DNA from 4 places in the Saliniradius amylolyticus genome. Region 1 is predicted to be linked to each of the others. Evidence: predicted binding sites of a transcription regulator. Region 1 holds the regulator's gene; each other region holds the start of a gene.

What was found. Region 1 encodes FNR, which switches genes on or off when oxygen is low (the NO sensors DNR and NnrR bind a similar motif). Its sites were predicted from a motif close to TTGATCTAGATCAA; they were not measured.
Region 2: a site for FNR is predicted at 839-852, ahead of ccmA (cytochrome c biogenesis heme-transporting ATPase CcmA). Genes of this name have one in related genera too.
Region 3: a site for FNR is predicted at 3,572-3,585, ahead of HMF8227_RS00495 (DUF3149 domain-containing protein). Genes of this name have one in related genera too.
Region 4: a site for FNR is predicted at 6,867-6,880, ahead of HMF8227_RS02930 (OmpW/AlkL family protein). Genes of this name have one in related genera too.

What each region holds. Positions count from the first base shown of each region.
Region 1 covers NZ_CP029347.1:1,566,280-1,574,062, reverse strand. The annotation lists gene uspE (universal stress protein UspE) at 1-842, opposite strand, end outside; gene fnr (fumarate/nitrate reduction transcriptional regulator Fnr) at 1,183-1,929, opposite strand; gene HMF8227_RS07375 (sulfite exporter TauE/SafE family protein) at 1,965-2,636, opposite strand; gene ccoS (cbb3-type cytochrome oxidase assembly protein CcoS) at 2,620-2,811, opposite strand; gene HMF8227_RS07365 (heavy metal translocating P-type ATPase) at 2,808-5,177, opposite strand; gene HMF8227_RS07360 (FixH family protein) at 5,188-5,676, opposite strand; gene ccoP (cytochrome-c oxidase, cbb3-type subunit III) at 5,743-6,714, opposite strand; gene HMF8227_RS07350 (cbb3-type cytochrome oxidase subunit 3) at 6,707-6,901, opposite strand; gene ccoO (cytochrome-c oxidase, cbb3-type subunit II) at 6,901-7,506, opposite strand; gene ccoN (cytochrome-c oxidase, cbb3-type subunit I) at 7,519-7,783, opposite strand, start outside.
Region 2 covers NZ_CP029347.1:858,665-866,447, forward strand. The annotation lists gene HMF8227_RS04030 (flagellar hook-length control protein FliK) at 1-793, opposite strand, end outside; gene ccmA (cytochrome c biogenesis heme-transporting ATPase CcmA) at 974-1,597, shown strand; gene ccmB (heme exporter protein CcmB) at 1,594-2,262, shown strand; gene HMF8227_RS04045 (heme ABC transporter permease) at 2,262-3,005, shown strand; gene ccmD (heme exporter protein CcmD) at 3,007-3,216, shown strand; gene ccmE (cytochrome c maturation protein CcmE) at 3,213-3,680, shown strand; gene HMF8227_RS04060 (heme lyase CcmF/NrfE family subunit) at 3,689-5,650, shown strand; gene HMF8227_RS04065 (DsbE family thiol:disulfide interchange protein) at 5,647-6,219, shown strand; gene HMF8227_RS04070 (cytochrome c-type biogenesis protein) at 6,216-6,653, shown strand; gene ccmI (c-type cytochrome biogenesis protein CcmI) at 6,650-7,783, shown strand, end outside.
Region 3 covers NZ_CP029347.1:94,215-101,997, reverse strand. The annotation lists gene HMF8227_RS00520 (hypothetical protein) at 1-438, opposite strand, end outside; gene HMF8227_RS00515 (M23 family metallopeptidase) at 438-1,235, opposite strand; gene HMF8227_RS00510 (CBU_0592 family membrane protein) at 1,433-1,711, shown strand; gene HMF8227_RS00505 (hydrolase) at 1,677-2,696, opposite strand; gene HMF8227_RS00500 (hypothetical protein) at 2,833-3,351, shown strand; gene HMF8227_RS00495 (DUF3149 domain-containing protein) at 3,384-3,515, opposite strand; gene HMF8227_RS00490 (TIGR02444 family protein) at 3,657-4,100, opposite strand; gene abc-f (ribosomal protection-like ABC-F family protein) at 4,075-5,985, opposite strand; gene HMF8227_RS00480 (YheV family putative zinc ribbon protein) at 6,046-6,252, shown strand; gene HMF8227_RS00475 (SlyX family protein) at 6,307-6,522, opposite strand; gene HMF8227_RS00470 (WD40 repeat domain-containing protein) at 6,526-7,497, opposite strand; gene fkpA (FKBP-type peptidyl-prolyl cis-trans isomerase) at 7,620-7,783, shown strand, end outside.
Region 4 covers NZ_CP029347.1:591,926-599,708, forward strand. The annotation lists gene tolC (outer membrane channel protein TolC) at 1-1,194, opposite strand, end outside; gene nudF (ADP-ribose diphosphatase) at 1,421-2,041, shown strand; gene HMF8227_RS02910 (DUF1249 domain-containing protein) at 2,034-2,471, shown strand; gene HMF8227_RS02915 (metallophosphoesterase family protein) at 2,482-3,222, shown strand; gene HMF8227_RS02920 (YqiA/YcfP family alpha/beta fold hydrolase) at 3,226-3,810, shown strand; gene parE (DNA topoisomerase IV subunit B) at 4,142-6,043, shown strand; gene HMF8227_RS02930 (OmpW/AlkL family protein) at 6,120-6,755, opposite strand; gene HMF8227_RS02935 (mechanosensitive ion channel family protein) at 6,975-7,783, shown strand, end outside.

The sequences.
Region 1 (7,783 bases):
ATCAAGGCAGCAGAAATGCCCTGGCGACCGACGGTACCCAATACGACTAACTCGGCATCCACATTACGAGCCGCGGCTGGTATCGCGTCTTCTGGCAAGCCTTCGCGCACAAAACAGTGTTCCTGACCGATGCCGTGCTTATCGGCAAATTCGCGCATTGTTTGTTCATGGTGCTCTTTGACCGATTGATTGAAACTGGCCGGATCGAACTCAGGGATCTCCACGGCAATATTGACTGGTGTTCCCGGATAGGAGTTCACCAGATTCATATCCGCATTCAGTGTATCGGCATAAGCCTTGGCAGTAGTGGCGATTTTGTCATTTAACTTGGCATGTTCCTCGTCCTCGGTACCCACATTCACTGCGGCCAGGATATGGCCCTGATCACGCCAGTCATGATCCTTAACCAGCAGTACCGGAACAGGGGATTTTCTCAACAGATGCCAGTCAGTAGGCGTGAAGATCACTGACTTAAGTGCACTGTGTTGGTGAGTGCCTTTAACGATCAGATCATACTGATGTTCCAGAGCCTCATGAACGATGGCTTCATAGGGACGGTTATGCCAAACCACTTTTGCTTTAACAGTGATACTGTCGTCCTGAACCTGGCTGGTAATGAGTTCACTCAACCACTCGGTGCGATCATCTACCACTGCCTGTCGCATGGTTTCTCGTTCTTCCACCGACAGCATGGTGGTCATCTCGTAAGAAAAGTCATAAATGGTCAAAAAGGCGGTGATGTCCGCCCCGGTTTTCTTGGCCAGCTCGACCGCTCGGTTTAGTGCCTTTTGCTGCTCGACAGTCGGGTCGACCACCACCAAAATATTATTGAAATCCAGCATCCTTTAAATACCTTACTCAGCTAATAGCAAGTTAAACAACTGGCATTAAGTGTATGTTCAAAAGGGAGTTTTCGCCAATAGTCTGAATTTGCGGTGGATCAAGCCTGAGAGCTTTAAGAACGGCGTCGCCATGGTGATTGGGCGTGTTCTTTGCGGGCAAGGGCGGAGGAGAAATTCAGAGGCGCCGTAAGCGGGAAAGTGATTTCAACCAAGCAAGCGCGAATGCCAGAACACCGTTCTGTATCTTACGGTGACAAGCCGCACTGACTGCGCTAAATGCAGCTGAGTGGCTCTTACGGCATCAAAAAAGATGATTAAAGGGGTAAAAAACCCCTTAACACTAGGACGCTTGTGTATTGGGGTTTTTCAGCGCCGCCACGTTCTCAACACTCTGTTCCAGTCGCCGTGGGTCCAGCAAGGTAATAAGCTTGCCATCCACCTGGATCAAGCCTTCCTGCTGGAAGCGAGTTAGCAGGCGACTGATGGTTTCTACCGTCAACCCCAGGAAGTTACCAATCTCGGCACGGGTCATGGTCAGTCTGAATTCCTTTGCCGAAAAGCCTCGTTCGCCATAGCGTCGACCCAGCTGTGACAGGAAGAAAGCCAACCGTTGAGTGGCGGTACGTTTATTCAGTAACAGGAACATCTCCTGATCGGCGAAAATCTCCTGGCTCATCATGCGCATTACCTGCTGGCGCAATCGCGGTAGATCGCCACTGAGGTTCTCCAGCGTGGAGTAGGGGATTTCACAAACCATGGCGGTCTCTAACGCCATAGCCGTACTGCGGTGGGCACTATTTTGAATGGCATCAAAACCCACCACATCGCCGGGAAGATGAAAGCCAATAATCTGTTCTTCACCATCGGGAGTGACAGTATAGGTTTTGAAGGTCCCGGTTCGCACCGCGTATAAGTTAGTCAGCGGGTCACCCGATTGAAACAGGGTGTCGTTTTTCTGGAATGGGCGTTTACGCTGAATAATATCATCCAGCTTGGCCATTTCGTTTTCACTTAACGAGAAGGGCAAACAGAGTTGACTGAAGCTACAGTTCTGACAGTGAATGGTACCGCTGGAAAACTTGGACATACCGGATTTTATACCTTGATATTATTCTTTCCACACTATATCGAATCTAGCCAGGGCTTTAAAAGTACCCACAAAGAAAAAATTACTAATATCAGGGCTAAGGTCGAACGTACCCACCGAAATCCTAGCCATTGCCGAAGTTGCTGACCGAGTGTTCCCAGCGCAATGAGTGTCGGTAGCGTACCGAGTCCGAAAAGCAGCATAATTTGGGCGCCTTGAATAGCGGAACCAGAAGCGACCGACCAACTTAAGGTGGAATATACCAATCCACAGGGAAGCCATCCCCAGACTAACCCATAGGGCAAGGCAGCCAGCGGTGAGCGAAATGGCAACAAAGACTTAGACAGCGGGGCAATGTGCCGCCAGACTCTGCCTCCCAGCCGTTCTAAATACGTCAGTCCTCGCCACCAGTTGCCCAAGTACAGACCCATGGCCAACAGTAATAAACCACTTATGGTATTAAGAATATAAGGTCCCAGAGGAAGATGCGCGCCCGCGGTGCTACCTAAGGCGCCCGCTAAGGTGCCTGCCAGGGTGTAGCTGGCAATCCGGCCGACGTTGTAACCAAGCACGTAGGGCCAGTGGGAACGGCCCCGGGGAATCGCGTAACTGAGTGCACCGACCACGCCGCCACACATACCGATGCAGTGTATACCGCCGGCTAAACCGATAAGAAGCGCCGATAGCAGGCTAATCTCTGGGGCCATCGTCGTTCGGTTTGCGCTTTGATTGAGAGGGTGTGTCGTCTTCGTCAAATAGGATGCTCGAGCCGTGACGCTCCAGATCGTCGAACTGACCGCTCTTTACTGCCCAGAAAAATACCATCACGGCTACGGCTACCAGCAGTATTGCCAGAGGAATCAACACATAGATAATGCTCATCGGGTCGAGTCTCCTGTTAACAGACGAACCGAGTTAACCACCACAATGATGGAACTGGCAGACATGCCGATCACCCCCATCCAGGGTGTAAGTATGCCGGCGACAGCCAGGGGCATCGCCAGCAGGTTGTAGCCGAGAGCCCAGGCGATGTTCTGACGAATCTTATTGCGACAACGCCTCGCCAGTTCCAGTAGATCCGGCAGGGCGGTCAATGAGCGGCCAACCAAAATAACATCGGCGGCATTTTTAGCCAAGTCGCTGGCTCCGCCCACCGCCACGGAAATATCGGCGGCCGCCAAAACCGGACTGTCGTTAATGCCATCGCCGATCATCATGACTTTACTCTGTTCCTGTAATTGCTTGAGCTGCTGTAATTTTTGTTCAGGTGTACACTGAGAAAAATACTGCTGAATGTTCAGCTGTTGGGCGACCTTTGCTACGTGCTTGGCGTGATCACCACTGATAATCAGACTGTCACAAGGCAGTGCAGCCACTACCGCAGCAGCTTCTTTCCGCAGCGGATCTTCCAGCACAAAGCCGCCAAGTACCTGATGCTCATCCTCCACAAGAATATGACAGTCCTTGAGAGGGCTATTGATGGTATGGCGCATGAATCTCGGGGCGCCGAGTCGGTAGAACTGCCCCTCGACCCACCCGCTTAGGCCCATCCCCGGATGCACTTCCACCCGCTCCGCTTGAACGCGCGGAAGCCCGGCAAAAGCCCGGGCGATGGGGTGTTCAGAAAACGCCTCCAGGCTGGCGGCAACAGATTTTAACTTAGCAGCATCATAGCCCGGGGCTGTATGGATGTCAGCCAAACGAAAGTGGCCTTCGGTTAAGGTGCCAGTCTTATCGAAGGCGACCTTTTGTACGCCTATTACACCTTCGAGCAAGTCAGAGCGTTTTAGCAGAATCCCTCTCTGGTTGAGCGCCCCCATGGCTGCCGTCAGCGCGGATGGTGTCGCCAGAGCCAGAGCGCAGGGACAGGTCGCTACCAATACCGACACAGCGAACCAAAGCGCATCGGGATGTCCGGCCCATTGCCAGCCCACGAAGGTTAACAGGGCAGTGATAAGCACGACGGTAACAAAATGACGAGCCAACCTGTCCACCATCAGCGCTACCTTTGGTTTACTGGCTAGTGCTTTATCCTGTAGCGCCATAATTTGGCTTATCAGGGCTTGCTTTAATGGTCGGCTGACTTCAATCACCAAGGCTCCGTACTGATTCTGGCTACCACCATAGACCACATCGCCAGTGGATTTATGCACTGGCTCGAATTCACCACTTAGCATGGATTCATCGATATAGCTGTTGCCGTCGATAATCCGGCCGTCCACCGGTATGGTTTCACCGGCTTTCACCAATACCTTCTGGCCCTGAGTCAGAGAGCGAGCCAGACACTGACGGTGCTCGCCATCGTCGATGACGGTGGCGGCTACTGGAATGAACTGAGTAATATTGGCCGACATCTCACTGGCTTTATGCCTGGCGCGATGCTCCAGGTAGCGACTGATCAGCAGCAAAAAGATGAACATGCATACTGACTCGAAGAAGACTTCGCCCTGTTGAGTTAATGTTGCCAGGGCGCTGGCACTAAAAAGAATAAGAATAGCCAGGCTTACAGGCACATCCATATTCACCGATCTGGCGCGCATAGCGCGCCAGGCACTGTGATAAAAATCGATTCCGGAATAGGCAACTACAGGGGTCGTCAGTACCAGGCTCACCCAATGCAGGAAGTGTCTGGTGTCTTCATCCAGATTGCCCAACAGACCAAAATACAAAGCCACCGCGATCATCATCACTTGCATGGACATGAGTCCGGCCAGACCAAGCTTTTTCAGAAACGAGCGTCCGACCTGCTGGTATTCCTGCTCATGGACTTCTGGCTGGAAAGGTTGAGCGTGATAGCCAATACGTTCGAATTGCTGCAGTAACGCGCTTAGCTTGAGCTTATCCGCCTGCCAGCGTACCGTCGCCCGATGGGCACTGACATTAACCGCCACCTGGATAATGCCATCCAGCTTTAACAGCTGCTTTTCAATCAGCCAGGCACAGGCCGCACACTTGATGCCTTCAAGCGTCAGCTGTATCTGCTTGCTGTTGCCCTCGTCAGCAACCAGCTCCTGCTGTAATTCGGGCGAGTCATACAGCCTCAGTGTGTCCAGCAGGCTTTGCTGTTCACTGGGTGTCTCTGCCGGGGCAGTGCGGAATCGGTAATAATCTTCCAGGCCGTTATCGACGATCGACTGTGCCACCGCCTGACAGCCGGGGCAGCACATGGCACGAGACTGACCTAATACTTCGGCGGTGTATTGATTCTGTTGAGCCACAGGCTCATGGCAGTGGTAACACTGGGTCAAGTTGGTTTCCCTAAGGGAGCAAACGCTGTGTCTGCTGCTGACCGTTAAAGCTTAGTGGCTGCTGGATTTTCCATTGTCCGTTTAAAGGGTGCAAGTTCAGCTTCCACTTACCTTCAAGTTGATGAGGCAGCTCGGCACGATAGATGCCGCCAGCATCACGGGTTAACAAAACGCGGAAATCCTTGTTCTCCAGTGTCGGGTGTTGGAAAAAGAGTTCCAGCGCCGTTCCGCTCTCAGGTTGGCCACTGATAAACTCCAAACTAAGGACGGTTTCAGAGACACTTAACTCGGTTGATATGCCCAGTTTTTGTGCCCGGCGTACCGCTGCCAACTGGCGGTTAATGGCCTTACCTTCTTTATAATAATCGTCTACCACCAGACTGTCTTTGGTGGTGACAGCCAGATACAGCATATGGCTACTAAGAATGATGGACAGCACTGGGATGGCGATCAAAAACCAGGGCCAGAATTGTTTATACCAAGGGCGAGAGTCAGACATTGTTAAATAAAATACAGGTTAAAATACAACAACGCCCCGCGGAGCGGGGCGTTCCTTTGCCAACAATTATTGTTGCGCTTGTTCAGACGTATCCTGTGACAGGCTGTATACATAGGCTGTCAGCACATGAACCTTGTCTTCACCCAGAATATCTTTCCAGGCAGGCATGACGCCATTGCGGCCGTACATCAACGTTTCGGTAACGGCTTTTTCGCTGCCGCCATACAACCAGGTGTTGTCGGTCAAATTAGGCGCACCAAATGCATACTTGCCTTTGCCATCCTGGCCATGGCAGGCCGCACAGGCTGCGAAGCGGGATTCACCGGCTTCAGCTAACTTGGGATCCACCTTACGGCCACTCAGACTCAAGGTATAGGCCACTACTTCTTTTACCCCTTGCTCACCGAATGCGTCTTTCCATGCTGGCATCTGACCTTGACGGCCTTGCAGCAGGGTCGTCTTAATCGCGCTGGGGCTGCCACCATAGAGCCAATCATCATCGGTCAGGTTGGGAAAGCCTCTCATTCCGCGGGCATCCGAACCATGGCACTGGGAGCAGTTTTGAATAAACAGGCGTTGACCGACCTTTAATGCCTCAGGGTCAGTAGCCAGATCTTTTACGTCCCGTTTGGCATAGGCTTCGAAGATCGGGCCAAAGCGTTCTTCAGCCTGCTCCATCTCACGGGCGTATTGCAGCAAACCACCTTCTTCCATGGCTGCCTGGCGCTTCTGCTGAACCTCCTCGACGCTGCGAGCATCCTGAATCGAGCTCTGCCAACCAAGCAGACCGGCAAAGTTACCCAGACCAGGGTAAAGTGCCAGGTAAATCAGTCCCCATACGATGGTGGCGTAGAACATGATGGTCCACCACCGGGGCAGGGGATTATTAATCTCAACGATACCATCAAATTCATGATGCATATCGTCGCCTTCCTTAACGCCAGTTTTATTTTTCAGACACCAACGTAAGATTAAAAAACAGCCTAAGATGGTGCCCAGTGTGATCACTGAGATCCAGATGCTCCAAAAGCTACTCATTGCTCGATGACTCCCGCTTTTCTTGTTGTGCTTCGCGCTTGGACGGCTTGTTCTCGTCGTCAAACACTAGGTTTGCCGCCTCGTCAAAACCCTTTTTGGATTTCTTGCTGTACGCCCACACCACGATTGCGATAAATAGTACAAAGACGGCAACCGTCCAAATAATGTTGATGGTTACCGAATCCATTATTTCAGCGCCGTTCCAAGTGACTGCAGATAAGCGATCAGCGCCTGCATCTCAGTCTTGCCTTTTACGGCGTCTTTGGCTCCGGCAATTTGCTCATCGGTGTAGGGCACGCCGAAGTCACGGAAGACTTTCATCTTCTTAGCCGTCAGTTCTCCGTCCAGAGTGTTTTCTGCCAACCAGGGGAAGCCAGGCATATTCGACTCTGGTACCACGGCTCTTGGGTTGATCAGGTGAACACGGTGCCATTCGTCACTGTAACGACCTCCCACGCGGGCCAAGTCAGGGCCAGTGCGCTTGGAGCCCCACAGGAAAGGACGTTCCCAAACAGACTCGCCAGCAACCGAATAATGACCATAGCGCTCGGTTTCGGCACGGAAGGGGCGAATCATCTGACTGTGACAACCTACGCAGCCTTCACGGATATAAATATCGCGTCCTTCCAACTGCAAGGCTGTGTATGGTTCTAAACCTTTTACCGGCTCAGTGGTTTGCTTCTGGTACATCAGCGGCACGATTTCCACTAAGGCACCAAAGCTAATTACCACCAGTACCATGATGGCCAACAGGCCGGTATTCTTTTCAACTAACTCGTGTACGTTCTTCATTAATCTGTTTCCTTATGCTGGCTGAGCTTCGGCCTGCAGGCTGTCTTTGGGCGCGCGAATAGTGCGATAGCAGTTATAAGCCATCAGCAACATACCGGCGACGATAAAGCAGCCGCCCAGGAAGCGGACAATATAGAACGGTTTGGAGGCATCAATGCTTTCGATAAAGCTGTAGGTCAGGGTGCCGTCGGAGTTAACCGCGCGCCACATCAGACCTTGCATTACCCCGGAGATCCACATAGCTACGATGTACAGCACCACGCCGATGGTTGCCAGC
Region 2 (7,783 bases), 710 kb from region 1:
TCAAAGTGGCGCTGGGACTGGCCGGAGAAGACCAGCGAGCCTGAAGGCGGCCCGGCTCGGCGTAACTGAGTTTGATTTGTGGCGATGGGCTTTGTCGTAACAGCTGCCCTAGCTCCTGTTTACTGGATTTTATCAGCAGCTGTTGCTGCCACTGCTGTAATTGAGTCTTGGAGAGTGTTGCTGCCGATTCCCCACTGACTAAGACTGGTGCCAATGAGGCTGCCTGTTGAGGCTGAAGTGGCAGTCTGGTGGATTGCTGCGATTTAGCCGACGTCAACGTAAGCTGCCACTGCTGTTGTACTTGTTTCAGCTCTAACTTCACCGCTTCGCCGGGTTTTACGCTTAGTTCCGGTCGGGCTGGTAGTTGTATGTGCTGACCTGAGGACAGTTTTATGCTGAGCTGCTGACGGCTACTTTCCATCACCGTGCCATTTAAGGTCAGGGGACCCGGTTGCTGACTGGCAAAGGCAGCCATGACCTTGGCTGACAGACTCGAGGAGAGGCTCTTGGATAGGAGCTGCACCTGGTCCCGGGTGCTGGTAGCTTGGGCGACCAAACCATACTGGTTGGCGCTTATCTGCTGCAGCTGATACTGCTGGCCGGTTTGTAACTGCCCGCTAACCTGACTTCTGGCTACGGTAATGGGCTGATTGGACGCCATAAAAGTGATGGCTGTATCGTTCATCAGCTTTACTTTAAGTTGCAGGCCACTGAGATCCTGCCCCCGGCCCAATGCGGTCGGGGTGGTCATCTGGAGGCTCAGTTGTGGCAGTGTCAGGCGTAGGTCGCTCATAGATTGTTATCGGCAATATTCGCTGGCTTATGAATTAGGAACCCTTTGATCATCATCAACTATAACTCGGCGAGGACGACAACACGAGATCTGGCAAAGGGGGGTGGCTGTGGTATCATTGGCGCCGTTTTTTTAGCCCACTTTTAAGGCACCGTAGTTGCCTGTGCTGGAGTACTGAGCTTGGCGTCTTTGTCCGCTGACAATTTGGCCTGCGTTAAACGTGATCGGGTGCTGTTTGAGGGCCTGAGTCTGCGGTTGCAGCCCGGGCAAATTCTGCAAATCGCCGGGGTTAACGGCGCAGGGAAAACCAGTTTACTGCGCATACTGGCGGGCCTCTCGATGCCTGAGAGCGGACGGGTATGCTGGAATGACAGCCCCATAGACGATGACCCGTGTGGCTTTCATCAATCCTTGATCTATATCGGCCATAAGCCCGGCGTGAATCGCCTCTGTAGTGCCCAACAAAATCTGGAACAGTGGTGCCGTATTCACGAAGTGGCTCATGAGCAACATATCCTCCCGGTGATCGACCGTTTAGGCCTGGTCGGGCTGGAAGACCTGCCTGCCGGACAGCTTTCCGCCGGACAACAGCGGCGTATCGCCTTGGCGCGACTCTGGTTAAAAAGTGCTCCTCTGTGGGTCCTGGATGAACCCTTCACCGCTTTGGATCGTAATGCAATTGCTTTGGTGGAACGGCGTATGCAGCAGCATCTTGAGCATGGTGGCATGATTGCGGTGACATCTCATCAGCCGCTGTCGTTGTCCCACTCGCTGGAGCGGTTAGAACTGGAGTATCAGTTATGAGTCGTGGGCTTAACGCCGTGTTTGCGCGTGAACTGAGTCTGGCCTATCAGCAGCGCTCTGAGCTGGCTCAGCCTCTGGTGTTTTTTATTCTGGTTATCACCCTGTTTCCATTGGCCGTGGGGCCAGGTCCGCAAACGTTACAGAAGCTGGCTCCCGGTATTGTCTGGATTGCGGCTTTGCTGTCGTCCTTGCTGGGGCTGGAGCGGTTGTTTCGGGATGATTTTGAAGATGGCTGGTTAGAACAGCAAATGCTCAGTCCGATTCCTTTATCGGTCCTGGTTATTGTGAAGGTAAGTACTCACTGGCTATTAACTATAATGCCGCTGTTGCTGATTTCGCCACTGTTGGCGTTGTTGCTCAATCTCTCTTCGCACATGTATTGGGCCTTATTGCTTACCTTATTAATCGGTACGCCCCTGCTAAGTCTTGTGGGGGCCGGTGGTGTGGCTTTGACCCTGGGCCTTAAGCGGGGCGGGGTTCTATTGTCCCTGTTACTGTTACCGCTGTTTGTGCCTCTGTTAATTTTTGCCACCTCGGCGGTCGATGCCGCCTCCATGCAACTGGATTACACGGGACAGCTTGCCATTATGGGGGCCCTGTTATTACTGGCACTGGCTTTGATGCCTTTTGCTACAGCTTATGGTTTAAGAGTGAGTCAGAACTGATGTGGAAATGGCTACATCCTTACGCAAAAACGGACAGAGCTTATCAACTGTGTGGCCAATTGTGGCCCTGGCTGGCGGGTTTGTCTTTATTGATATTGCTTGTGGGCTTTATCTGGGGGCTGGCGTTCGCGCCAGCCGACTACCAGCAGGGCGATTCGTTTCGCATTATCTATCTGCATGTGCCCAGTGCCATCTGGTCTATGGGCGCCTATTCAGCCATGGCTATTGCGGCCTTTATAGGGCTTGTATGGCAGATACGCACCGCTAACATGGCCATCGCTGCGATTGCCCCTGTGGGGGCGGTCATGACACTGATTGCCCTGATTACGGGGGCCGCGTGGGGCAAGCCCATGTGGGGTACCTGGTGGGTGTGGGATGCGCGTCTGACCTCCGAGTTAATTTTACTGTTTTTGTATCTGGGGGTGATGGCGCTGTACAACGCCTTTGATGACAAGCAGCAGGGAGCCAAGGCATCGGGGGTGATGGCTTTGATCGGCGTGGTTAATTTGCCCATCATCCATTTCTCGGTGGAATGGTGGAATACCTTGCATCAGGGGGCGACCATCACTAAGTTTGCCAAGCCTTCCATCGATAATGCCATGCTGTGGCCGCTGTTATTATCGTTGCTGGGACTGGGCTTATTTGTAGCGGCGGCAAGTCTGTACCGGCTGCAGAATGAGATCTTGCGTCGTGAGATCCACCGGCCCTGGGTGGTGAAGTTGATTCAGGGGCAGGAGGACTAAGATGGCATTTGCGTCTTTCAGTGAGTTTTGGGCGATGGGCGGCTATGGCTTTTTTGTCTGGTTGTCTTTTGGTACGGGTGTGGGGCTAATGCTTTGGCTCTGGGGCCAGGGCATCTGGAGCCGTCGTCAATTGCGTCGCCAGGTACAAAAAGAGTTGCAGCGTCAGCAGCGCATTAAGCAGTATCGACAACAGCAGGAGAGTGGACAGTGAACCCGAGAAGAAAACAACGTCTGATAGCCGTGAGCGCCATCGTCCTTGTGATGGCTGGGGCCGTTAGCCTGATGTTGTATGCACTCAATCAGAACATCGATCTGTTCTATACGCCCACTGAAATCGTCGAGGGCAAAAATGGCGCTAAGCCTCAGCCAGGTCAGCGCCTTCGAGTAGGTGGGCTGGTGGTGGAAGGGTCTGTTGAACGTGACCCGGACTCGCTGGCTGTCAGCTTTGACTTGATGGACACCGGCCCTAAAGTCACTGTGCGCTATCAAGGCATTCTGCCGGATCTGTTTCGTGAAGGACAAGGCATCGTCGCTACCGGCACCTTACAACAAGGTGATGTGATCGAAGCCGAAGAGGTGCTGGCCAAGCACGACGAGGAATATATGCCGCCCGAGGTGGCTGAAGCCATGAAAGGCATTAAGCACGTTAAACCCTCAGAAAATACCAGTTATTAGAGCCGTTTATGATCGCTGAGCTTGGACACTATTCACTGGCGCTGGCGCTGTTTTTAACCCTGCTGATGGCAATTTATCCGCTGTGGGGAGCGCAATCCGGTAATGATACTATGATCGCCTCAGCCAAGCCGTTGGCGGTGGGGGCATTCCTGTTTACGGCGTTGTCTTATGCCTGTTTAACCTACGCCTTCTTAACCCATGATTTTACCCTCGCCTATGTGGCACAAAACTCCAACACTCAGTTGCCCTGGTACTATCGGGTCACTGCGGTCTGGGGCGGCCATGAAGGCTCGTTTCTACTCTGGGTGCTGATCTTCTCCATCTGGACGGTGGCCGTGGCCCTGTTCAGTCGAGTGATGCCGGCAGCCATGGTGGCGCGTGTGATCGGGGTTCTGGGGCTTGTGGGGGTCGGCTTTTATTTATACATGCTGACCGTTTCCAACCCGTTCGAACGTTTACTGCCGTTTTTCCCTGTGGATGGCCGTGATCTCAATCCGCTGTTGCAGGATTTTGGCATGATCATTCACCCGCCGCTGCTGTATATGGGCTACGTGGGCTTTTCGGTGGCCTTTGCCTTTGCCATCTCCGCGTTGATCTCAGGCCAGCTGGATTCGGCCTGGGCACGCTGGTCACGCCCGTGGACACTGGCGGCCTGGGTATTTCTGACGCTGGGAATCGCCCTTGGTAGCTGGTGGGCTTATAACGAGCTGGGCTGGGGCGGTTGGTGGTTCTGGGACCCGGTGGAAAACGCTTCCTTTATGCCCTGGCTGGTGGGCACGGCTTTATTGCACTCTCTGGCCGTTACTGAAAAGCGAAAGTCGTTTAAGTCCTGGACGGTGCTGCTGGCCATTGCTGCCTTTTCATTGAGTCTTTTGGGAACCTTCCTGGTGCGCTCCGGCGTTTTGGTGTCGGTGCACTCCTTCGCCAGTGACCCAAGCCGAGGCTTGTTTATTCTGGGCTTGTTGGTGTTGGTGATCGGCGGTTCTTTATTGCTTTACGCCTTAAGAGCACCGGCTCTGCAGAGTGTGGGCCGTTATGAGCTGATTTCCCGTGAGACCATGCTGATTGGCAATAATATTCTGCTTTCGGCCGCTACCCTGGTGGTGTTGCTTGGCACCTTGTTACCCTTAGTACATAAGGAACTTGGGCTCGGTTCTATTTCGGTGGGTGCCCCCTTTTTCAATCAGATGTTTACCTACCTGATAGTGCCTTTCGTATTCTTGCTGTCTATCGGGCCTTTGAGTCGCTGGAAACGCCAGCCTTTAGGGGCGCTTAAGAATCAGTTGTTGTTGGCTGCAGGAATCAGTCTGGTCGCGGCACTGCTGATTGGCTTTGGCAACGAACCGGTGTCTTACTTAGCCATTTTGGGACTGGCGCTGAGTTTCTGGGTGATGCTCGCCACCATTCAGGAAATTTATCAACGCATTGGTCATCAGGCCTCGCCCATGGCGGGGCTGACTAAGCTGACCCGCAGTCACTGGGGCATGGTGCTGGGGCATTTGGGCTTTGCGGTGATGCTTATCGGTATTACCGGGGTGAGCAATTATTCCGAAGAGCGCGATGTACGGATGAGTGCCGGTCAAAGCCTGATGGTGCAGGACTATCAGTTTCGTTTTAATGGTGTCGAGTCTTTAAAAGGGCCTAATTACAGCGGCAATGTGGCTAAGCTGGATATCTTTCGGGATGATCAACAGATCGGTCATCTGGAGGCGGAAAAACGCTTCTATCCGGTTCAGCGTAACACTATGACCGAGGCGGCAGTAGATGTGGGCCTGACGCGGGATCTTTATGTAGCGCTGGGCGAGTCCTTTGACGATGGCAGCTGGGCACTGCGGATTTATGTTAAAGCCTATGTTCGCTGGATTTGGGGGGGCGCCATCCTGATGGCTTTGGGGGGCTTACTGTCCATGAGCGATAAACGCTACCGGGTGAAAGTGAAAGGCAAGCGTTCGACGGAGGCCACAACATGAAGAAGATTGCCTTATTTGCTCTGCCGCTGGGCTTGTTTGCGCTGGTGTCGGTGTTTTTATTGTCGGGGCTGTTCTCCGATCCCAGAGAACGGCAGTCCACCCTAATCGGTCAGCCGGTACCGGATTTTAATTTACCCGACGTGATGGACGATAATGTGCGTTATGGCCCAGAAGTGTTCGCCGGTAAGGTGACGCTGCTCAACGTCTGGGGGACCTGGTGTGTCACCTGCGCGGTGGAGTTGCCGTATTTAACCGAGCTGCGCCAGCAGGGCGTACGCATTGTTGGGCTGTACTACGAAGCGGATATGGACCCGGATTTTGGCGGCAAGAGCTTAACGGCAATGCGCCAGGATATCCGCCAGACACTTGGACGGCTGGGTAATCCTTATCAATTTAATATCTTCGATGAGAAGCGGCAGTATTCGTTGGATTTGGGCGTTACCGGTGCGCCGGAAACCTTCCTTATCGATAAGCAGGGCGTGGTGCGCCTGCATCACATCGGCGATGTGAATGAGCGGGTATGGCAAAACCAGATCCAGCCGCTCTATCAGGAGTTACAACAGCAATGAGACTATTTAGCGTACTTCTGATGCTGCTAAGCCTGGGTGCGACAGCGCAGCAGGAGCGATTCCATTTTGAAGATCCTGCCAAAAGACAGCTTTTTAACGAGCTGAGCGCAGAGTTACGCTGCCCTAAATGTCAGAACCAGAATATTGCCGACTCCAATGCCATGGTGGCCAGAGACTTAAAGCGTAAGACCTATCAATTGGTACAACAGGGGCAGAGCAAGCAGCAAGTTATTGAGTATATGAAACAGCGTTATGGCGATTTTGTTTATTATCAGCCGCCGGTAACGCCACTGACATCTTTGCTATGGCTGCTGCCAGTAGGCTTTATTTTGCTGGCGATAATGGCTCTGGTTGTGCGACGTCGTCGGCAGGCTGCGATATCAGAGGACATACTCAGTGAGGCCGATAAGCTTCTGGATAAGGAGGAACAATGACAGCCTTTTGGATAGCTCTTGGTGTATTGACCTTGGCGGCCTTGCTGTTTCCTCTGTGGGCCTTGTGGCGGCATCACCAGGTCGAGCGCGTTAGCAGCGGCCAGTTGAACGCCAGCATTACTCGCCAGCGGTTGCAGGAACTGGATGTCGAAGTGGCAGAAGGGCTGCTCTCAGAGCGCGATTACCAGCAGGCGGTAGAGGATGTTAAAACGGCGCTGGTACTGGAGCAGCACGAAGAGCGTCCTAGTCATTCCAAAAGAAGCTGGCTGGCCTTGCTGATTGGCACTGTTATTGCGGCGGTGGTAACGGCAGTGGTTTATGTCAGCGGCAGTGGTATCGAGTCGCTGCAACACTGGCAGCAGACGAAAGGGCGCATTGGTGATTTAGGCAAGCGCATTGTGGTCGATGCCGACCCCTCTATTACCCGGCAGGATCTGAGCGATTTTGCCCTGGCGCTTCGAACCCGGCTGCAAGCTGAACCCGATGCACCAGAAGGCTGGTTGCTGCTGGGGCGGGTGCATGCCAGTTTAAACCGTCACGATGCGGCCATCGAAGCCTTTGACAAGTCCCTGGCGCTGGACGGCTCCCGCGACAGTGCAAGGCTGAATCTGGCCCAAAGTCTGGTATCCACCGGGCGTGAAGAAAATCTAACACGAGCTTTGCACATTCTTTCACCGCTAAAGGAAGCCACACCAGGTGACAGTAGTGTGCTAGGACTGATGGCCATTGCCGCTACTCAGTTGGGGCAAAAGGATCTCGCCATCGACAGCTGGCAGGAACTAGCAGCCATGTTGCCCGACGATAATCCCATGCAAGCAGAAATTGACGCCCGGATCGGTGAACTGACCGGTAAGATCACCGGCATTGATGTGGTGATTGAGCTGGCTGGCTCCTTGCGTGATCAAGTGCCAGAAGACGGCATGCTGGTTGTGTTTGCCCGTCCTTCGGATACTGAGTCGGGCATGCCGGTGGCTGTGGTGCGCCAGCCCGTATCCCAGTGGCCGGTACAAGTGACGCTTACCGACGCCGACAGTGTTATGCCCAGTCAGCGTTTATCCGACTTGCAACAGGTGACCCTGACCGCTAGAGTCTCCGCCGATGGTGATGTGATGGCCGCCAGTGGCGAGCTG
Region 3 (7,783 bases), 1.5 Mb from region 1:
TTTGGAGTTAATAAAGGTGAGTTGAGTCTTATCAGTATTGTGAGCTGTCATGATCACAACTCCTCCTTTTCCAGGAATCTTTTTAATGTTTTGGACGTTAGTAAAGCGTCTTTCTCTACCGTCAACAGCTATAAGGAGCGCTTCATCAACGCCACTATGCCCATTCCTGTTTAAGCTTGCTACCAAAACATATTCACTCAAGTCATTAGAGCTAGAGTGAGTAGGCACCCATGGTAAATATCTCTCATGAATTACCTCCCCTTCCTTATTAAATTTTTTTAACAAGCCTTTCCCATTTTCTCTTGCTAGAACTGAAAACCCCCCCTCCTCCATCAAGTAGGAGCTCAGAATCTGATCTTTCTTTTCATGACTGAGGCTGGCCCCATAAGCACTCACAGAAATAACAATTAATAAAATCCCAGAAAAAAACTTACTCATTACTCCACTCCTTGTTTTGTACATTGCTCGTCTCCCATTCGTGAGACTGGATCAACCGCTTTCTTTGATTCTTTTACCTTTCCTTTTTCTATTTCAGTTTCGTATATCCTGTATATTTGAAAGTGCAAGTGATTTCCTGAGCTTTGCCCCGTGCTATTGACTTCACCTATTAATTGTCCAGGCTTAACGATGTCTCCCCTGTTAACTATAACTGAGTCCTTTTTCATATGAATCATTACAGCTTCATATTCTATACCATCAGACGTTGTATACCGCATTCGCACATGAGCACCATTATACGGACTTTCTTCTGTTGACTGCGCAGTACTTCTAACTCTTCCATAACCAGGAGAATATATCTGAGTGCCAAGAGTTGCCTGAATATCAATCCCCTTATGGTGATCGTCTTGCCCATCAATTATTCTATGACCAAAGTCATCTCCACTGTCTAAATGATAGTCCCCGTCTTTTACAACATCTTTCCAGCAATCTAACTGACCATCTGCATCATTATCGACTGGAGTACCTAGGTAAGAAGAGTCATTATCAGCACCCGTTCCTCCGGTGCTCCCACTACCGCCATCATCGGTCCCTCCTTCTTCGTAGCATGCATGGTCCTCATATTCATTCTCATACCAACATGTAGTCCCTGTCCATGTGGTGCCATCTGAAGCGAATTTTGTATAGTCAGTACAAACCTTTGTCTGAACTATTTCACCGCAGGTTGATGCTAAAGAAGGGATGCTGTAATAGAGAGGGAATACCCACAGAACACAAAGATACTTTCGGTGCCTCATCCTTAACTCCTATTCTTTTGTTATATTTTAATTCCATATTTCCTACCCCTGACTTCAGGAGGGGCTCTAATAAATACAACACTAGCAATCTTACGAAAGGGATTGCAACTATAGCTATGCCTTTTATGATCCTGACTTTGGTAAACTTTAGAGTATAATCCGAGCCGCATTCGGCCCTTGTGGCCTCAGGAGGACTCTTGGAATTTTACTGGCACGATATTGTAGGCACTCTGGGTACAGCTCTGGTGGTGCTGGGCTATTTTCTGATTCAATCCGGTCGCCTGACGGCCGAGGATCTGGCCTTTTCCCTGATCAATCTAGGTGGAGCCTGCCTGCTGATGATCTCTCTGTGGTTTAACTTTAACCTGGCCTCAGTGATCATTGAATGCTTCTGGATTGCCATCAGTCTGATGGGGATCGGCCGCTATTGCCGGCAGAAGTTCAGGCCGAAGTCACTGAGTCAAGATAAGGCCTGAAAAACGCCGCGACTCGCTCATGCAACCAGATTTGCGGGCGCCAGGGCACGCCCTGCATAAAGCCCACGTGACCTCCCTTCTCACTGAGCTCCAGAGTCACTGCAGGCGACAAATCCTCGACCTTGGGCACCACACTTGGGCTCATAAAGGGGTCGTCTTTGGAATGCAGGATAAGAGTAGGCTGCTTAATGCGCTTCAGATAGCTCACCGAACTGCACTGTCGATAGTAATCGTCGGCGCTGCTAAAGCCGTGCAGCGGTGCCGTTACTCGTTGATCGAAGTCACGAAAGGTCTTAAGCCCCATAATTTCACGATCTCTAAGGGTTAGCTTGTCACCGTGATCCACACTTCGCATCCGGGCCATGGTACGCTCGCACATACTTCTAATCAGATAGCGCTGATACAATCGCGAGAAACCGCTTTGGATCGCCTCACCACATTCAGCCAGCTTAAACGGTGGTGAGATTGCTACGGCCGCGCGAATACCGCTGGAATTGGGATTTTCGCCTAATAACTTGAGTAGCATATTGGCGCCGAGGCTAAACCCCATGGCGGCCAGAGGACGGGAAGGAAAGCGTTTACGAAGCCAGTCCAGCAGGAATAACGCATCTTGCGTATCGCCCGAGTGATAAGCACGTGCAGTGCGGTTCAACTGGCGTCCGCAGCCACGAAAATGCATCATCACTGCCTGCCAGCCTTGTTCAAAAAGGTTGGCCAGCATGTCGTTGGCGTAGTGGCTCTTGGCGGACCCTTCCAGTCCGTGAAAACACACCACCAGCGGAGCATTGTCATCCGGCTTAGGTGTCCAGGCCAGTTCTACAAAGTCATTATCCGGTAGATCCAAATTCTGCCATTCCAGAGCCACCTGACGCCGCCGCTGAAAGAAGCGTGGGAAGATGGTCTGCACATGACGATTGCGCGCCCACCAGGGTGGGTAGAAATCACTTTGTTTTATTTGTCCATATTCTGGCTCTGGCTGAGTCAATGTCTCTCCCTTCGACAATCTGGCACTAACATTCGACTCATTATAAGGAAAACCACCGTCATGGCAGACTGATTCTTCGCGAAAATCTCACATTTGTACAATAATTATACAGTCTACACTCACCTCACAGGAGGGTATGATGAGACGACTGTATTTTTTAGTGGATCACTTAGACAATACCGAGCAAATTTCCCGGGATCTGCACAAAGCCGGGATCTCAGACTGGAACTTTCATGTGGTCAGCAAGGATGAGAATGGCCTGCATCGACGGCATATTCACTCCGCTAATATCTACCAGCAGAATGATATGGTGCATTCAGGTGAACAAGGATTTTTAATAGGCCTGGTGATAGGGGCCATTGCATTAACGGCTCTTAACATGAGTAATCTGGGCGCCCAACTGCCAACCGCTGCCTACATTTTTGCCTTTGTCGTATTCTGTGGCTTTGGCGCCTGGTGTGGCGGTCTCTACGGCATGCACAAACGTAACTATCATCTGCGCAAGTACGCCCATGAGATAGATAATGGTAAGTACTTACTTATGATTGATGTACATGCCAAAGAAGCCAAAAATATTGAGACCATGATGCATGAGTACCACCCAGAGGCGGAGTACGCCGGGGATTCCACCACCTTGATCACACCTTTTGCTTAGTCAGCAGCTCCTGATATGGATTTCGGCCCATATCAGGAGTGCTTGTTTGACTGATGCACCTTATGCAAAAACAAATATAAGTAATACAGGCAAATAGCCACAGTAACACCGATGCCCAGCAGGGAGCCCCAAGCCACAGGATCATTGAATATAAGCTCTAACATAGCGACCTCCGTTTAAGGATAATGACGCCATTTTACCCCTGTATGAGTAGGGTTATTTGACCGGTGTCAAACTTCGGTGGGTTTGGCTATGAAAAGCGGGTACCGCCAGCATCATGCTCCAGAAGGCTGGGCAAACGCACGCTAAATCAGTGCCAGCAAAGACTCGAGCTGTTTGGGAGCAGAGACGCCCTGACTTTGACAATAGTTAGCCAGGTTGCTGTGTCCATCACCGCGCTCAACCTCGAGGTGCTTTAGCATCACCAATAAGGCACTTTGCTGACGCCGCTCAAGAGCCAGCTCGGCGGCTTTCATATCTTTATAAGCACCGCTATCCATGGCTTTTGTCTTGCGCCTAAGCTGGCGCAAGGGGGAAAGAATTTTTTCTGTGCCTTCCAGTGCTTCCACCAGCTGGTGATAATTCTGCTCGGTGAGCACATAGCCATGCTTAGCAGTATAAAGCGAAAGCAGTGCCAGATTGACATTCAGGCCATACTTATCCTGCAACGCCAGAAAGTGACGCTGCCCTTGCTGATACCAGTCCAGGCTGACTTGCCAGAAATCATCCACCTGCCAGTTCGTGTTCAAACTCTTGCTCCATGTGTTGCAGCTGTTCCTGCTGGGTTAACCAATCGAGTTCGGCTTCTTCCAGTTTCAATTTGGCGTTGCTCTGCTTTTCGAGTAGTTCTTTAAGCTTAGTCTTATTCTCCTCCTCGTAAAGAGTGGTATCGGTCAGGTGCTCTTCAATCTGCTTCAACTCGGCGCTGGCGACTTCCATCTTTTTTTCCAGCTTGTCGATGGCCTTGCGAAGCGGCTGAGTCCGCTGGCGGAATTCAGCCTGCAGACGCTTTTCTGCCTTACGGTCCCGCTTGGGTCCGGTACCTTTCTGAGAAGCAGAGACTGTTACAGACTCGGTAAGCCAACGCCGGTAGTCCTCGATGTCGCCCTTAAAAGGCTCCACCCGGCCATTATCGACTAAATAAAAATCGTCACAGACGCTGGAAAGCAGGTGACGATCGTGAGATACCAGTACTAGAGCCCCCTCAAAGCCCTGCAGCGCCATATTCAACGCATGGCGCATTTCAAGGTCCAAGTGGTTGGTCGGTTCGTCCAATAACAACAGATTTGGCCTTGTATAGACAAGGAGAGCCAGTACCAATCTGGCCTTTTCACCGCCGGACATCGGCGCTACACGCTCAACGGCCTGATCGCCGTGGAAACCAAAACCTCCCAGATAGTCCCGAAGTGACTGCTCGGTGGCCTTAGGATCCAAGCGCACCATGTGCTCCAGTGGCGACTGATCAATATGCAAGGTCTCAAGCTGGTGTTGAGCGAAATAGCCGATCTTTAGTCCCGCCGAGGTGGTATAGTGACCATCAAGCGGAGTCATTTCTTCGGCCAGTAGCTTAATCAGCGTGGACTTTCCTGCCCCATTGCGCCCCAGCAAACCAATACGGCTACCCGGTACCAGATTCAACTGTACCTGTTCCAATATCGGCTTATCGCCATATCCCACCTTCACGTCGTCTATCGCCACCAGCGGGTTAGGCAGTTTGGGCGGACTGAAGAATTCAAAATCAAACTGGCTGTCGCTGTGAGCCGGTAGCAGGTTTTCCATCTTCTCCAGTTGCTTGACCCGGCTTTGAGCCTGCTTGGCCTTGGAGGCCTTGGCGCGAAAGCGATCCACAAAGGCCTGTAAATGCGCGATCTGGGCCTGCTGCTTCTGGTACTGCAAATTCTTTTGGCGGGCCCGCTCGGCTTTTTGTTGCTCGAAGCTGGAATAATTACCTTTGTAGAGCAAGAGTTGCTGGTGCTCGATGCTGCAAATTTCCTTTACCGTGGCATCCAGAAACGACTTATCGTGGGAGATAACGACCATGGTGCCCGGGTATTGCTGTAAAAACCCCTCCAACCAGAGTACCGCGTCCAAGTCCAGATGGTTTGTGGGTTCATCCAACAACAATAAATCGGCCCGACAAATCAACGCCTGAGCCAGGTTTAAGCGCATTCGCCAGCCACCGGAAAACGCACTCACCGAATGAGTCAACTGAGCCTGTGAAAACCCAAGGCCGGCCAGGATGGTGGCGGCACGCGCCTCCACATCATAACCACCGGCATGTTCTAATTGCTCATGCAACCGCGCCATCGCCTGTCCATCCTGCGCCCGCTCGGCCTCGGCAAGTTGCTGCTGGATCTGCCTCAATACCTGATCACCATCGATCACATAATCCAGTGCTCTGCGCTCGGTGGCGGGTGTTTCCTGAGCTACGCTGGCAATCTGCCAGTGTCCCGGCACATCACAATGGCCCTGATCGGGACTCAGCTGACCTCGTAATAAAGCAAATAGACTGGATTTTCCGCAGCCATTAGGGCCGACCAGCCCCACCTTGTGGCCTGGATATATTCGAACAGAGGCTTGTTGAAGCAGTACTTTGCTGCCTCGCATCAATTCCAGGTCGGAAAGCTGAATCATTGTTCCCCTGCCCCCGTAATTCGCGGTATCATTTTGTTAATCGTCATCATTGAGGTTCAAATGTCAGAGAAGAAACGTAAACGCTTTATCGCCGGTGCCGTCTGTCCCGAATGTCAGGCAATGGACACCCTGATGTTGTTTTTGCGCGATAATGTCGAGCATGTCGAGTGCGTTGAATGTGGATTTAGTAAAAGTCAGGCGGATGACGACGTCAGCCAGGCCACCCGCAAAGACGAAAATGTTATCGGAGTATTTAAGCCCGAATAAGGTCCAAGTTCCGAAGCCCGCAGTCTGCCACTACAACAGCAGGACCACAAGCTGTCAGTAATGAGGCGGCGGTGTTTCCTCATCCTCTCTGGCGATATTGGACACCTTCACCTGCTTTAGCCTGTCCACCACATGCCCTAACTTAAATTCCAGCGCCTCGATCTGGCGCTGCTGACTGGCCAGCGCCTGATTCAGTTGATCGATGGTGTCTTCCTGAAATGCCAACTGGGTTTGTAAGGCTTCAATATCCTCATCCGTATAGTGCTTCATATTTTAGTAACTCCAAACCTCGGCAAATCCCGCGCTACTGATGCTGAGTACCTGGTTGCCTGATAAAAACACGGCATCATACACTACCGCGCTCATGGGTTGGGAGTGTTTCCGTGGAGTCACTCGCCATACTTTCAAGTTTTGTCCGGTGTGAGTGTCCCACAGGTTGAGTTCTCGAGTTGGCGAGCCGGTAAGGATCTGAGCGCCATTTTTAGAAAAGCGTACCGAAGAGAAGATTTTCTGACGTTGAAAATATTGCAAGCGGCTGATCTCTCTGCCGGTGCGCAGATCCCAGATAATAGCGTTATCCATACTGTCGGCAGTAAAACCATACTGACCATTGGCGTCCAAAGCGACCTTAGAGACTCGATGGGGCATACTGAATTGATGCACCACCTGGCCGGTATCGGTGTCCCACAAATAGGCCAGATAATCATTACCACCAGTAAGTGCATACTTACCGTTGGGCGAGAGCGCGACACTGTTTATCTTTTCACTGTGTCCAAGAAACTCTAACCGGCGACCGGTATTTGGCTCCATGAACATCACCTTACCATTGCTACGCCCGACCAAAATAGCTCGCCCCAGATTAGCCACAGCGATGGCGCGCACGTTGGACTCATCAATGCGCCAAAAACCCGTAGGCTCACCTCGCTGCAGGTCCCAGAGGGCAAAGGTTTTCTGATCGGTGGTCAGCGCATGGCTATTATCCCAGGCAATCGCCACCTCATACACCAGATTGACCGCCTCTTCACCTCGTAGCGACCAGTGAAACTTCTGCTCATGGGTGGTCAGGTCCCAGACATTGATGCCGCTTTCAACGCTGGACACCACGGCCAGCTTACCGTCTTTAGACAGGGCCGCCGCCATGGCTCCCTCCGGGGCCAGCGCTTGCTTTTTCACCGGGTCGTCGAAGTAGCCGGAACATCCGACTGTTATCAGGGTCAACAAGGCCAGCGCTAAAACTCGCAACATACACTCTCTCGGGTTTCGCTTTTTTATTTTGGGGTTTAGTATAAGCCCTTTGCGTTATCACTGCTGCCCTCAATTAAAATAGCCGAACGGGCGCGCACCGAAATTAATCACTGGAGAAAGACATGAAAAAAACTGCTATCGCCGCCTTAGTGGCCGCTTCCGTATTAGGTCTGAGCGCCTGTCAGAAAGACGATCAGGCCCAACAGCAAGCCGTTAAGTTGGAGACTCAAGAGCAAAAGCAAGCCTATGGACTGGGTGCCTCGGTGGGTAAGTTTGTGGACCAGAA
Region 4 (7,783 bases), 970 kb from region 1:
GTTCAGCACATCCACAATGGTACGGGTCCCCACCTCAAAGCCTGCCTCAGTAGCTTTAAGTGCGCTTTCTGCCGAGACCACCGCCTGCTTCAGCGCTTTAATGGTGGAAATGGAGGCGATTACATCATTGTAGGAGCTACGTACCGAACGGATGGTATCTCTGTAGGTTAATTCCAGATCCTCACTGGCCATCACATATTGGTGGCGAGCGCGCTCCGTCAGGGCGCTGGTGCGGCCACCGGAATAGATCGGGACATTCAGACTCAGGCCGATGGATTCGCTGTCGGTGGTGGGCAAATCCGTGGTCTGGCCGCCAACTTCTATCTCACTGCTGGAGCTACTCTTACTGGCTCGCAGGGATAAAGTGGGGTAATGCCCGGCCCGTGCTGAATCGATGTCGTCCTCGGCGATATCTTTGGCCAGTTTGCTGGCCAAAAGAGCCAGGTTCTGCTGTTCGGCTTTGTTCAGCCAGCCCTGGGGGGTATCGGGATTCGGACGGGCGGTATCAAAGGTTTCGGTGTCCAGAATCGAGAGTTGGTCGTGGTATTTACCGGTGATGGCGCGTAATTCTTCCAGACGTAACTCCACCTGGTTCTCGGCGCGGATCTCCTGGGCGACGGTGCTATCGAAATTGGCCTGAGCTTCATGCACGTCGGTGATGGCCGTTAATCCTACCGCAAAGCGCTGCTTGGTTTGTTCCAATTGACGTTCAATGGCATTTTTCTCGGCCTGCACGAACTCCAGGTTATCCATGGCTTTTAGCACGTTGAGATAGGCCGTGGTTGTGCGCAGAATAAGATCCTGTACGGTACTGGCATACTGTGTGTCGCTTTGGCGCGCTACTTTTTCAGCCCGGTCCAGTTCAACCCAGTTACTGTGGTCATAGATGGACAAATCCAGTGTTACTCCCCAACCGGTGCTGTCAGCGTCCGAACTGATGATTTCGATACCGGTAGGCTGAAAGTCAGGCTCTTCACGGGTAGCCATGGAATAATCTGCTGAGGCGGATATTTGCGGCAATAACGCTGACCGACTGATGTCAATGCCTTGCTGGGCAGCATCGCGATTCGCCTTGGCTTTATTGATTACAGGGTCATTCTCAAGGGCTAACTGATATACCTGATGCAAGTCGTCGGCCAGCACCGGTGACGTCATACTGATGCCCACCAACAAGGATATAAGTGATCTTTTCATGGCTTTTCCTACAATGTGATTCCTGATCCTGTGGCGAGTAGCGCCACCTTATGACCATCGATAACGGCAAAGTCTAAGGAAATCAAACGGTCCCGTTAACTGTTTTGAGGTAACATGGCGTATCCAAGTGTAACAGAATATGTAACTTTGCCCTTATTGAGTGAAAGTAATAGTGGGGTAAACGGTTGCGTTTATCAACCGCTGGTGAAACCTCGGAGGAAGAATATTGACCTTTCGTTCACGTTTTAGCGCCGATGATGTGACGATCATCAATAAAGAAACCCCCTATCAGGGCTTTTTCCGAATGCTGACTTATACCCTGAAGCACCGTTTGTTTAATGGTGGCTGGAGTGAACCTATCCAAAGGGAAGTGTTCGAAAGGGGAAGCGCGGTAGCAGTACTGCCTTATGATCCCGTACGTAAAGAAGTGGCGCTGATAGAGCAGTTTCGTCCCGGAGCGATGGCCACCTGTGATACCCCTTGGTTGTTGGAGTGCGTCGCCGGGGAAATCGAGTCCGGGGAGTCGGTCGAAGAGGTGGCGTATCGGGAAGCAGAAGAAGAAGCAGGCGTAAAGTTGAAGCGTCTTTGGCCTATGCTCAGTTATCTGTCCAGCCCTGGCGGCACCAGTGAGCGCCTGCATGTGTATCTGGGAGAATGTGAGCTTGGTAATGCGGGCGGGGTGCATGGCCTGGACAGTGAACATGAAGATATTTATGTGCACCGTTTCCCCGAGGAAGAGGCATTAAGCCTTTTGGCCGAGGGAAAGATCGATAACGCTTCGACGGTAATTGCTTTACAATGGTTGGCGCTCAACCAAAAACACGTGCATGAGAGGTGGTGTGAGTAATACGGCGGTATCCAAAAAATACATTCCTCATCTGGCCAACTTGCAGGCGGTCTGTGAGGCGAACTATGGCCGTTTGATGGCACTGTTGCCCGAAGTAGACTCGGAGGCCATGGAGTACCAGTTCAATGCCACCCCGGGCAGTCTCTTTACCATCCGTATTGTTAGTTGTGAGCCCTACACGACCACCCTTGAAATGAGTCAGTCTCAGCATGGTCTGCCGGACTATTTACGCCCTCAGATGCAGGTGCGTATCTATCATGATGCGCGCATGGCCGAGGTTCTGGGCTTCCAGCATATGGGCCGATTCCGTTCCAGCTATGATTACCCCAATCGGCTGATGCACCAGAAAAACGAAAAAGAACTGGTAAACCTGTTTCTGGCCGAGTGGCTGGAATTCTGTTTGCGTCAGCAGCAGTCAGCCAAAGCGTAATTCCTCCGCCGTGAAGTTAATCCAGGTGACCGACAGCCACCTATTAGCCGATAAACAGCGTAGCGGCTACAACGGCATTTGTCCTTACGACTCCTTACAGGCAGTGCTGGCACTGGTTCGTCAGCGAGACCCTGATTACCTGCTGTTAACCGGTGATCTCAGTGGCGATGAGAGTGCTGACAGTTATGCCCATCTGCATGAGTTGTTGTGTGAGTCCGGGTTGATGGCTCGCAGCTGGATGATCCCCGGTAATCACGATGATCCCAGCCTGATGCAGGGGCTTTTCCCGCAAGCCATGGGATGGCAAAAGCAGTCTATTGAAGGAGAAGGCTGGCAGGTTCACGGGCTGAATAGTGCTTATCAGGGCACCCTTGGTAGGGTTAGCCAGCGGCAACTGGATGAGTTAGTGCAGCGTGTTGAGGCAAGCCCGGACACGCACCATGCTATCGCCGTGCATCATCACCCTTTGCCGGTTAACGGCTGGATGGATCGTCACCAGTGGCTGAACCGACAGGACTTTCTTTGCGCAATAAAGGAACTCTCTCAGGTGAAGCTGGTACTGTATGGCCATATACACAGCGCTGCAGAGACCCGTTACCATCATATTCAAATCCAGGCTTGTCCATCCAGCTGCTGGCAGTGGCAGCACAGCGCTGATTTTGCGGTGGCTGACGAGCTCCCCGGATTTCGTGAAATTACCCTCAATGGCGACGGTCATTTCAGCAGTCAGGTTTATCGAACTCAGGAGTAGTCAATGCAAGGTCAAGCTAAGGCATTAATTTATCTGCACGGCTTTTTAAGTGGCCCCGCCTCCCACAAGGCTCAGCAGGTCAGGGCTCATATCGAGCAACATCATCCGGATATCAGCCTGGTGATCCCGCAACTGCCTCATTATCCGGCCGATGCGCTCGAGCAGGTGCGTGTTCTCGCCAAAGGCTTTGCGGATTATCAACTGGGGTTTATCGGCAGTTCTATGGGCGGCTTTTTAGCTACACATGCCGTGCGTGAGTTTGGCGGTCGCGGCGTGTTGGTAAACCCGGCGGTTCACCCCCACCGGTTGTTATCCGGGTTATTGGGCGAGCACGAGAACCTCTATAGCGGTGAGCGCTTCACCCTGAAGCCTTATCATGTGGCAGAGTTGGAGCAGATGGCGCTGGATCACCCAGGCGCCAAACAGAACTTATGGGTGCTGTTGCAACAAGGCGATGAAACCCTGGATTATCGGGAAGCAGTGGACTTTTATCAGGCCTGTCAGGTGACCGTAGAGCCAGAGGGCGATCATAGCTTCGTTGGATTTGACCGTCACCTGAATGCCATTATGCAACACCTATTTGACTGAATACCAATCCGTGTCGATCTTTAACCTATCAGAGCGGGTCAGAAAGCCTTAGGTCAAGGGGGGCTTCGCAGGCATACTGGTGCTATGTCAAAAGGTGTCAATACAGAGATAAGGCTTTCTGGCCGCTCTCCGTGGGCAAGGCTAAAACGCCCTTTGACTGTGTTAGGCCACCTCGATTTAGGCCCACTAAACCATCGGTGACCTGCCTTGCCAGAGCACCTTTTAGCTCTTGCTGAACGACGAAAGATCGACACGGATTGGTATAATTGCCCTGGTGTCGGCGGCTTGATAACATCCAGTGAGTTTTTATCCATTGAGATAACCCCAGAGCATGGCAGATCAGAAGTATAACGCACAGGACATTGAGGTTTTAAACGGGCTTGAACCGGTACAGCGCCGCCCTGGCATGTATACCGATACCAGCCGACCCAACCATTTGGCTCAGGAAGTCATTGATAACAGTGTGGATGAGGCTCTGGCCGGACATGCCAGTAGCATTAAAGTCATCTTACACGCCGACCAGTCGCTGGAAGTGATCGACGATGGTCGGGGCATGCCCGTGGACATTCATCCGGAAGAGGGGATGTCGGGAGTGGAACTGATCATGTCCAAGCTTCATGCCGGTGGTAAGTTCTCTAACAAGAATTACCAGTTTTCCGGTGGTTTACATGGTGTGGGGATCTCTGTAGTTAACGCCTTGTCCAGTCGGGTCGAGGTGACCATCCGCCGCGGAGGCGAGGTGTATCAAATTGCCTTCTCTCACGGTGATAAGGTGGAAGATCTGGCGGTCATCGATAGCTGTGGTAAGCGAAATACTGGCACTCGGGTACACTTCTGGCCCGATGCCAGCTATTTTGACTCGGGCAAATTCTCGGTGCCACGGCTTTTGCATATCTTAAGAGCCAAGGCCGTACTCTGCCCTGGCTTGAAGATCCGGTTCGACGATAAGGTCAATGGCGATACCCATGAATGGTATTACGAGGACGGCCTTCAGGACTATCTGTACCAGGCGGTGGAAGATAAGATCAGCCTGCCCGAAGAGGCACCTTTTATCGGCAATTTTTCTGGTAATCATGAGGCGGCGGACTGGGCGGTGATCTGGCTGCCTGAAGGCGGTGAGCTGCTTACCGAAAGCTATGTGAACCTGATCCCTACGGCTCAGGGCGGTACTCATGTGAACGGCTTGCGCCAGGGGCTGCTGGAGTCCATGCGTGAATTCTGTGAGTTTCGTAACCTGTTGCCCCGTGGCGTCAAGCTAAGTCCCGACGATATCTGGGATCGCTGCTGTTATATTCTGTCCACCAAGATGCAGGACCCTCAATTCGCCGGGCAGACTAAGGAACGTCTGTCGTCACGTCAGGCGGCGGCCTTTGTCTCCGGTGTTGTGAAAGACGCTTTTAGCCTGTGGCTGAATCAACATACCGATATCGCCGAGCAGCTGGCTCAGATGTGCATCAGCAATGCCCAGCGTCGCATGCGTCAGGTCCGTAAGGTCGAGCGTAAGAAAGTCACTCAGGGGCCGGCGTTGCCCGGAAAGCTGACGGACTGTTCATCACAGGACAGCTCCCGCTCTGAACTGTTTCTGGTGGAAGGTGACTCCGCCGGTGGCTCGGCCAAGCAGGCCAGGGATCGCGAATATCAGGCCATTATGCCGCTGCGAGGCAAGATACTGAATACCTGGGAAGTAGACTCGGCGCAGGTGCTGGGCTCGCAGGAAATTCATGATATCTCGGTCGCGCTGGGGATTGATCCGGATTCAGATAATCTGGACGGGCTGAGATATTACCGGATTTGTATTCTGGCCGATGCCGACTCCGATGGCTTGCATATTGCTACTTTGTTATGCGCATTGTTTGTGCGCCACTTCCGCGCTCTGGTAGAAAAAGGCCATGTGTATGTGGCCATGCCGCCGCTTTACCGTATCGACGTAGGGAAAGAGGTGTTTTATGCCCTGGACGAGGATGAAAAACAGGGCGTGCTGGATCGCATTGAGGCGGAGAAGAAAAAAGGCAAGGTCAATGTGCAGCGCTTTAAAGGCTTGGGTGAGATGAATCCCATCCAACTTCGGGAAACCACCATGGATCCCAATACACGCCGGCTGGTGCAACTCACGGTAGATGATAACGAGATTACCGAAGAACTGATGGATATGCTGTTGGCGAAAAAGCGTGCCGGAGACCGTAAGACGTGGCTGGAGAGTAAGGGCAATATGGCGGATTTGGCCGAGCTCTAGCATTCCCGCTCTGTCGGGAAATAAAAAAAGCCGCCGAAATCGGCGGCAATGCAGGGACAAGTATCACGCAAAAAAATCAGAACTTGGTACTGATACCGAAAAGAGCGACCCAGGGATCAATTTCCACATCCACAGTGGTCGCGACTTCGCCATTGACTAAGACGTCGGCGTCGGTATCGATATCCATATAGTAAACGCCGCCACTGAGACTCCAGTTTTCAGTAAGCGGATAATCGAAGCCCACCTTGGCGGCCAAACCGACAGAGTCATCCAGTTTCAGAGCTGTGCTGTCAGCGCCGAGGGCGTTTGTTAATGCATCTGAGGTCTGTTCATCAAAAAACAAGGTGTAGTTTACACCCAGTCCCAGGTGCCAAACGTCGTTTAAGTGGTATAAGGCGTTTAATGTGGGAGGCAGGTGCTTGGTGTCACCGATAGGCAGACCATCAATGGCACCGGTGCCGTTGATATCATGAGAAAATGGTAACGCCGCCTGGAGCTCGACACTCCAGTCACGATTGATGGCTTTGCTGATGCTGAAAGCCAGCCCGGAAGCGCTGTCCACACCAACGCCATCATTACCCAGTACCTGCGAGCTGTCGTCATTCGGAGAAATATGGGCACCGTGAACTCGCAGAGTCCAGTCGCTGCTCTGTGCCTGAGAAGCAAAGCTTAGTGAGCCAAGCAGTAACGCGGCAGTAAGTTGTTTTTTCATCGAAGATTCCGTGTGTTAGTGAGTTCGATGAAGATTCTATGCAGGCCGCTCCGACAAACACTGATCTGGATCACAATAGGGAATGGGACCGGGCCGCTAGCAGGTTAAACCTTGTTTAAGATCAAACTCTGGGCCGCTTTCTGGTTTGACCTCGCTTACCTTGCAAAACTCACAGAATAACAGGATCATAGCCGCCATTATTAACGGCCCGGGGTAAGCATGTGGGATTTTAAGGAAATATCTGACCTGGTATTGGAGTACAAGCTTGCGTTATCGGTAACGCTGGCCATGCTGATCCTGATCGTGCGCCGTTGGGTCATCAAAGGCATTCGCCGCCGGGCTAAGCGTAAAGCACAAGATAAAAGACCGGTCGTCAACGCTATTAAGAACATTACCAACTTGAGTCTGGTGTTTTTTCTGTTGGCAATCTGGTCTGCCGAACTGCAGCATTTGGCGTTATCCATTGCCGCCTTTGTTGTCGGTATCGTATTGGCCACACGCGAGTATATTCAGTGCTTTACCGGTTTCTTATATGTGACCAGTACCCGGGTTTTCCGTGTGGGGGACTGGGTCGAAGTGGGCGATGTTTGCGGTGAGGTTGTCGAATCGGATTGGCTGTCACTGACCTTACAGGAAGTGTATCTGCCAACTTATGATTATACAGGTAAGACTCTTAATATCCCCAATAATCAGTTGTTTACTAAGCCTGTTCGTAATCTTAACTTTCTAAAGCGGTACGCCACGCACACCTTTACTATTACCCGTAATCAGACGGTAAATGTGTTTCAGTTTATTGAGCGACTGCACGAGCGGGCTAAGAAACACTGTCTGCATTTCCGTGATGTGGCGATCCGATATAACAGCATGATTGAGCACCGCCTGGATGTAACCATTCCTGGGCCGGATCCCACAATCAGGGTGACCACCTCCGAGTTAGGGGATACTGAGGTGACCATCACCATCTTTTGTCCGACCGAAGAGGCGATTGAGATCGAGCAAAAGATTACCTCCGACTTTATGGCTTACTG